2 regions of the Thermochromatium tepidum ATCC 43061 genome follow, and region 1 is predicted to be linked to the other one. Evidence: predicted binding sites of a transcription regulator. Region 1 holds the regulator's gene; the other holds the start of a gene.
The links. Region 1 encodes FliA, which starts transcription of late flagellar genes. Its sites were predicted from a motif close to GCTAAAGTTNNNNNNNNNNCNGCCGATA; they were not measured.
Positions count from the first base shown of each region.

Region 2: a site for FliA is predicted at 1,780-1,807, ahead of E6P07_RS05840 (flagellin N-terminal helical domain-containing protein). Genes of this name have one in related genera too.

Region 1 is NZ_CP039268.1:2,416,280-2,420,326, forward strand. Features, by position in the region: gene E6P07_RS11130 (chemotaxis protein CheA) at 1-783, opposite strand, end outside; gene E6P07_RS11135 (protein phosphatase CheZ) at 810-1,577, opposite strand; gene cheY (chemotaxis response regulator CheY) at 1,582-1,962, opposite strand; gene E6P07_RS11145 (RNA polymerase sigma factor FliA) at 2,012-2,761, opposite strand; gene E6P07_RS11150 (MinD/ParA family protein) at 2,761-3,591, opposite strand; gene flhF (flagellar biosynthesis GTPase FlhF) at 3,578-4,047, opposite strand, start outside.
Region 2 is NZ_CP039268.1:1,271,639-1,275,685, forward strand. Features, by position in the region: gene E6P07_RS05840 (flagellin N-terminal helical domain-containing protein) at 1-1,694, opposite strand, end outside; gene E6P07_RS05845 (hypothetical protein) at 1,922-2,416, opposite strand; gene E6P07_RS05850 (O-linked N-acetylglucosamine transferase family protein) at 2,467-4,047, opposite strand, start outside.

The DNA of each region.
Region 1 (4,047 bases):
CGAGGCCTGGACCGGCGGCGGACTCGGCCTGGGCGATGCGGACGGGGCGGAAACTGGCTCGATGGTCTTCTCCGCCCCCCTACCATGCAACTGGTCGAGCAATGACTCGAATTCTTCATCCGTGATCAGGTCACTGGCGTCGGTCGACGGTTCAGACGCCGCCGTCGCACCGGATGGATCTGAGTCGGCCGGCGTCGTCGGCGCCCGTGGCTGATCGGTGGGCGCCGCGGGCTGTCCCGAAAGGGCGTCGAGCAGCGCCTCGAACTCGGCCTCGGTGATCTCGTCGGTCGGCTCCGGCCTGGATTCAGCCTCGCTGGGTGGCGCCGGCATCGGATCTGGGACGGCGACCGGTCTTGGTTCGGGTACAGGCCTTGGCGTGGGCGCCCCGGCCGCGTCAGGGACAGCCAGCGCCGCCAGATCCGCAATCAGTGCGGGCGGGGCCGACTCGGGCTCACGCCCAGACTTGAGATCACCGAACATGACGTTGAGCACGTCGAGCACGCGCAGGACCGCATCCATGAGGGCCGGATCGATCCGGCGTTCGCCGTTGCGCAACAGATTAAAGACGTCCTCGGCATGATGACAGACCACGACCAGTGCGTTGAGATTGAGGAAGCCCGCACCACCCTTGATAGTATGGAAACTGCGAAAGACTGCATTGAGCAGGTCGCGATCGTCGGGATTTTGCTCCAGTTCGATCAGTTGCTCGTTGAGCGCCTCCAGCAGTTCACCGGCCTCGACCAGAAAGTCCTGGAGGATTTCATCGTTCGGATCTATGGCCATGTGAGATCACTCTAGGGTTCGGTGGGCTAGAAACCCAGGCTGGAGAGCAAGGCATCCACGTCGTCCTGGCTGCTGACAACATCGGCGACCATGTCCTGGGTATTGGGCACGATCGGACCATGGCCGCGCGAGTCCATCGAGTCACCCCCTTCTGCGACGACGGCCTTGTCCACCCTGGGCAGATCCATGCGCGCGCTTGACAGCCGGATGAGTCCGACCAGATTCTCCTCGACCTCCTGCACCAACCGGATGACGCGACGGATGATCTGCCCCGTGAGATCCTGGTAGTCCTGCGCCATCAGGATCTCGGACATCAGCGACTTGAGCCGCTCGGTCTCCTGACCCGTCTGGATCAGGAAGTCATCGAGCTCGCGGGCCAGCTCGCGGAACTCGTCGACCGACAGCTCGCGATGGCGAAATCGGTTCCACTGTTCGCGTAAAACCCCCGAACGCCCGTGGAGCGATTCGGCGATGGGCATGGACTCGTCAAGCGCATTGAGTGTGCGATGAGTCGCCTGTTCAGTCATGGAGACGACGTAGTTCAGGCGCTCCTTGGCGTCCGGGATCTCGTCGCGGCTCAGTTCGATCAGACGCGCGTCACCACGGAAGCTTTTGAGGGCCTCGTGGAGTTCGCGCGTAAGCTTGCCGAGCTCCTCGAAGAGCTCGCGCTCGTAGGGCAGACGCAGCTGCCGGATGATGTCATCGGCCTCCGAGCGCTGCCCCTTCTCCAGGCACTCGACCAGTTGCCGCGCCAGATCCAAATGGAGATTCAAGCGTTCTTCATCGGTATCCATCGACTCATCCCTGTGCCTCGATGCGTTCGAAGATCTTGTCGATCTTTTCCTTCAGGGTCTCAGCTGTAAAGGGTTTGACGATATAACCGTTGACACCGGCCTGGGCGGCCTCGACGATCTGGTCGCGCTTGGCCTCAGCCGTGACCATGAGCACGGGCAGCGACTTGAGCATGGGATCGGCGCGCACGGCCTTGAGCAGCGCGATGCCTTCCATGTTGGGCATGTTCCAGTCGGTGATCAGAAAATCAAAGCCACCCCCCTTGAGCATCGGCAAGGCGGTGCTGCCATCGTCGGCCTCTGCCGTGTTGTTGAAACCCAGATCGCGCAACAGGTTCTTGATGATGCGTCTCATGGTGGAGAAATCGTCCACGATGAGGATTTTCATGCCTTTGTCCATGCCATGCTCCACATGGAATCTGTGTTGGTTTGAGAATTCAGGCGTCCGGTCGCCCTACTTGGATCCAGTCGCTCAAACGGCCCCGCAGACGATGCAGGGCCTGACTGCGAATCTGGCTCACGCGCGATTCGGTGACGTCGAGGATAGCGCCGATCTCGCGCAGATTGAGTTCTTCGTCATAATAGAGCGCGAGTACCAAACGCTCGCGTTCCGGCAAGTCAGCCAGCGCCTCGGCCAGGGCAGCCGCGAACTCCTCACGCTCCAGCTGTTCGGTCGGCGTGGCGCCCCCACCCGGCAGCAGGCGGTCGCTGTCGGCGTCATCGCCGAACAGATCCTCCAACCCCAGGATCTGGCAACTGGCACTATCCTGCAACATGCCATGATAGTCGTCGAGTGTGACACCCAGTGCCTCGGCGATCTCGCGATCATTGGCTGAGCGCCCCTCACGCGCCTCGATCTGGCGAATCGCCTCGGCGATGCGCCGGCTGTTGCGATGCACAGAGCGCGGGGTCCAGTCGGCGCGTCTCAACTCGTCGATCATGGCCCCCCGGATCCGGATACCGGCATAGGTGGCGAAGTTCGCGCCCTGCCCCGACTGGAACTGGCGCGCGGCCTCGATCAGACCAACCATGCCGGACTGTATCAGGTCCTCGACCTGAACCGAGGCCGGCAGACGCGCCATCAAATGATGCGCGATGCGCCGCACCAAGTCGACATGCTCGGACACCAGCCGCGCCGTCTCCTCACCGGCGCTCGCATATCCAGTCCGAGAGCGACTCCGGATCATCAGACGCCTTGTTGCAATAGACGCTCAACAAAGAAGCCAATGCCACCGACATCGGTCACCCCAACGCGCCCTGCATCGATCCGGCGCGCTAGATCGCTGAAGACGCGACCGGACGGACTGCCCGGATAGAGGCTGACCACCGGCTGACGTCTCTGCACCGCCAGACGCAGCTTGTCGTCCACAGGGATCATGGCGGCCGGCTCCAGCACCACGTCCGGCAAATAGTTGGCGCAGACAGACGAGAGTTTGCGCATCAAACGCTGGCCAGACTCGCTGTCGCGCAGCATATTGCAGATGATCCGAAAACGACGCACCCCGTGCTCCTGATGGAGAACCTTGATCAGCGCATAGGCGTCTGTCAAGGAGGCCGGTTCGTCACAGACCACCACGAACACCTGCTGCACGGCCTTGCAGAAACTCGTGACCGAGTCATGGACACCAGCGGCGGTGTCGACGACCAGGATGTCGAGGGGTTTATCGTAGCTGCTGAAGGCGCGGATCAACCCTAGATGTTCTGCCGGGCTCAGGTTGGCCATGGACGCGATCCCCGAGGCCGAGGGTACCAGCAGCAAGCCGTCCGGACCCTGGATCAGGACATCCTCCAGGCGCTCGACGCGCCCGGCGACCAGGTCGTGCAGGGTCTTGGTCGGGCGTAATCCTAACATCAGGTCGGCATTGGCCAGACCCAGATCGGCGTCAAAGAGCATGACGTTGCGTCCCAGCCGGGCCAGGGCCACGGACAGATTGACCGCGACATTGGTCTTGCCGACACCACCCTTGCCGCTGGAGATGGCGATACTCTGAAAAGGCCGGTTCCTAGTAGGCTGCATGCATGGATTTCCTGAAGGGGACTACGGACTCCAACACGAGGCTGTCGCGTGTCGTGACGCACTGGGGACCGAGCGTCCGTGCGGCTGGGGTCTTGGACGCTGAGGGTCTGGAAGGAGGCTCGGACTCGTCGCGCGGCGCAAACCAGTGAGCCTCGATCCCGGCGGGTGCGGATGCCGCGGCCATCTGCACCGCTGGCTGGAGTCGTGGACTCGGCTCGCCCAGCGCTAGGCGCGTCAGATGCGCCGTGTCGGCCGGATGGAAGTCTTCCTCGATGCGCTGTCCGTCGCTCTGGAAGACCAGACCCAGCTGCTGTTCCAGCAGCACTGAGAGGATCTCGCCGAACCGTTCGGCCTCGTCGATCTTGGTCAGCACCAAGGCCGAGGGCTCGCAGCCTTGAAAGGCCCGAAGCACCTGACGCAGCACACTGGCCTGATGGGTCGCCGGGATCACCAGCC
Region 2 (4,047 bases), 1.1 Mb from region 1:
ACCAGGGTGAACTCGCCGACGAAGGTCTGGGCGCCGGTTTGGAAGCCCGCATACTGGCTATTGGAAAGATTGACGATGATGTTGCGTCCATCATCGGCGATGAGCTGCACCCCGCCGCCGGACGCTGACCCATCTTCACCGGTATCGACCGCGCGCACCCCGGTCTGATCCGAGATGGCATTGACGGCACGCAGCAGTGCCTGACGGTCGGCACTCGTGTCACCCGAAGTGCTAAAGGCCGTGATGGCAACCCCATTGATGCTACCAGACACGTCCTGGCCGGCACTGGCGGTCTGGGCTGCCGTGTTCTTGGCGATGTTCTGATTGACGACCGCCCGCACCCCGGTCTGGTCGGCCACGGCGTTGAAGGCCGCCGCCTTGGCGATGGCGCTATACTCCTTGCCTTGTGATGAGGCGGTATCATCGGTGGCATAGGATGGCCCCACCGAGACGCCATTGACGAAGACATTGCCCGCGGCCATGGCCGTGGTCGAGTCGTTGAGGTGCGAAGCGACCTGGACGGTGGTGCCGCTGTACTTGCCTTCCACGAATCCGGCGTCGCTCGCTCGGCCGGTCGCGCCCGAGGTGATGTTGATCTCCTTGCCGCCCGCAGACACCAGGGTGACGGTCCCGGCGGCGATCGTGGCCGCGCTAGCGCCCGCCGTCAATTGCAGACCGGTGCTGGCAGCGGTCAGGTTGCTCGTGTTCTCCAGCACGATATTGCGCCCGTCCTTGGCGACCAGGGTGATGCCGCCCTCGATGGTGCCGGTATCGACCGCCGTGACCCCGGTGCGCTCCGACTCCAGATTGATGGCACGCACCACCGCCTCGCGGGTGGTGGCGTCATCATCCGTCGTCTGCAGGGTGATCGAGACCCCATTGATCGCGATGGAGCCACTGGTCGCCGAGGCGGTCATGGCCGCCCCGCCCAGCCGTGTCTCACCTACGACGGCAGTGACGCCGGTCTGGGCGCTCTTGGCGTTGATCGCCGCTGCCGTGGAGATGGCACTGGCGGCCTTGGCATGCGAGGAGGCGGTGTCGGCCGAGGCATCGGCGCCCTGGATCGCGATGCCGTTGATCACCAGGTCACCGGTGCCGAGCTGGGTGAGGTTGCCAACGGCGGTGGCGGCGTTTGACCCGGTGGCGGTGCGGGTAAAGGAGCCGACGCCGGCGGTCTTTTCGATCCCTAGATTGGCGGCATCGAGCTTGCCGATGTTGACCGAGATGGTCTGATTGGCGTCGGCGCCGACGTGCAGCTTGACCTCGCTCGCCGAGCCATCGAGCAGATTGAGCCCATTGAAGTTGGTGGTTTCGGCGATGCGATTGAGTTCTTTGATGAGCTGCTGGGATTCGGCGTTGAGCGAGGCGCGGTTGCCGGAGGTGAAGGTGCCGTTGGCCGATTGCACCGCCAGCTCGCGCATGCGCTGCAGGATGTTGGAGGATTCGCTCAGTGCACCCTCGGCGGTCTGTACCAACGAGATACCGTCGTTGGCATTGCGTACCGATTGGTCAAAGCCCCGGATCTGCGAGGTCAGGCGGCTGGCGATCGCCGAACCGGCGGCGTCGTCCTTGGCCGAGTTGATGCGCAGACCGCTACTCAGGCGTTCCATGGATTGGCCCAAGGCGCCCTGGGTCTTGGTGAGGTTACGCTGGGCATTCAGCGACATCACGTTGGTGTTGATGACCATTGGCATGGTTGCTCTCCTGTCGGTGTTGACCCTCGGCTGACGGCTGAACACCCGCGCGCACCGAGGTGTAATCGCTTCGATCCAACTGGGGTATCGGCCAGAGTGGCCAAAGCTTGAGCCGGGCTGCCGCCCCGAGTGTGATGCCGATCACACCTCCTGCTTCCGTGGCGGACGTTCGGAGGTGATTCGAAGGCAAGAGGGTGTTCGGTCACAACAGGCATCTTCAACCGCGCCTAGGCCGCGCGATCGGCAGCCTCCAGGGCGGCCTGGATGCCCGACTGGATCCAGTTGCCCAGTTCGCCCTCCAAGATCTGGACCTGCTCGAAGCGGGCGAGTGGGGCCAAGAAGGGGCGATTGACATGGAGCTCCAGTGCATCGGGGAGGGGTTCGGCCATCCAGGGCATGATCTCGAGCATCTGCTCGATGGCCTGGATCACCGCCTGCGGCTCGCCGAGCTCGGAGTGGATGCGGATCAAGGCCAGACTGGTGCCGATATGGCGGTCGCCTCTGGCGGCCAGGGACTGAAACCCCTCGCGACTGAGCGCGAGCCAGCGTTGACGCTCCTCATCCGTCAGGTCCTGGTCCTGTGTGGCCAGATAGGCGTCGAGTGCCTGCTCATAGTCGTTCCAATAGACATCGCGCTCGCGATCGGCGATCTGCCAGCCGATCAGCAGCGGTTGGGCATAAGGGTAGGCAGCCAGTTGGGTCGGCCAGCGGCGTTGGGTCATGGCAAGGGCCCTCGCTTTCAGAGACGGCAGGGATTTAGGTTCCGCAATCCTCACTGCTCGCCTCCCAAAATACAAGGGCGCGGCCTTTGTGCCTCGCACCACTGACGCCACATTTGTCGATAGGCCTGTTCGACGCGCCGGGCAAAGCCGACCTCGTCGCGCCAGGGGCTGGCCTCGAACTCGGGGCGCAAGTTGGCGCGGATGGTGGCCAGTCGTTCGAGGTCGCCGGCCAAGGCCACGGCCTTGTCGATGTATTCGGACTCCGATTGGGCAATCCATTCGGGGTGTCCTAGGCCGCAGAGGATGGAGCTGCCGATGCGACCGACGCTGGGACGCGCGGCCAGGGTGATGAAGGGCACGCCCAGATAGAGTGACTCGACCAGGGTGGTGCCCGAGTTGTGCGGAAAGCAATCCAGTCCGATGTCGATGCGGCGCAATACGTCCCAGGGTGGGCTGTGATAGCCGATCTCCAGACGTCCGCGTTCGATGCCGTGCGCGGCGAAACGCTCGGCCAGCCGTGCCTGTTCGGCCTCATGGGCAAAGGATTTGCTGTCGACGACGAGGCGTGCCCCGGGGAGTCTTTTTAGGATCTCGGACCAGACGCCGATCACGCGCGGATTGATGCGGATGCCGCGGGTCAGGGTGCCAAAGGTGACCTGACCATCCCGCCGCGCCGGCAGCGGCCCGACCTCACCCATGCCGGGGTGGGGGCGATAGGCGAGGGCGGGCGGATCCAGCCGCCAGGGCCGTTCGGCAAACAGATGATCGGCGTCTGGGGGCACCATGACCGGATCGGTGAGGAAATAATCGATCGCGCTCAGTCCGGTGGTATAGCCATAGCCCATCCAGGAGACCGACACCGGGGCCGGGCGGCGGGCAAAGACGCCCAGGCGATTGCCGGCGGTGTGTCCGGCCAGATCGACCAGGATATCGATGCCATCGGCACGGATGCGCTCGGCCAATTCGTCATCGCTCAGTCGCGACGTCGGTACCCAGCGATCGACCAGGCGACGATAACGCAGGGTCTGTGTATCTGAACCAATGCGTTGAGCGTAAGCCGTGAGTTCAAATTGATTGCGATCATGATTTTCCAGTAGCGGCTCTAAAAAATAACCAATCGAATGGAATCCAAAGTCGGGCGAGACATAGCCAATACGCAGGCGTCGCTCGGGGTCAGGGGTATTGGTGGGCGGGCGCCAGCGTGCGCGATACGGCTCACCAAAACGCCGATCGAACTCCTGATAGACGCTGAAGATCTGTTCTGCCGGCAGATCCGGATGATAGTTCAGGGTAAAGAGGATCTTGCTATAGATGGCGGCATCATCGGGCTTGAGCGTCAGGGCCTGATGATAGGTCTCGATGGCCTCATCGAGACGCCCGAGGTGCTGCAATGCATTGGCGAGATTGGACAGGATCTCTGGATGTCCGGGTTGGAGCCGAGCCGCACGCCCTTGGCAGGCGAATGCCTCGTCTAGCTCACCGAGACCCAGGAGCAAGTTGCCGAGATTGGTGAGCGCCTCGGGCTGGTTGGGGTCGATGGCGAGGGCGCGTCGATAATAGTCCAGTGCCTCCTGGGTATACCCCAGGTCGCGCAGCAGTGCCCCCAGGTTGTTGAGGGATTTGAGATGCGT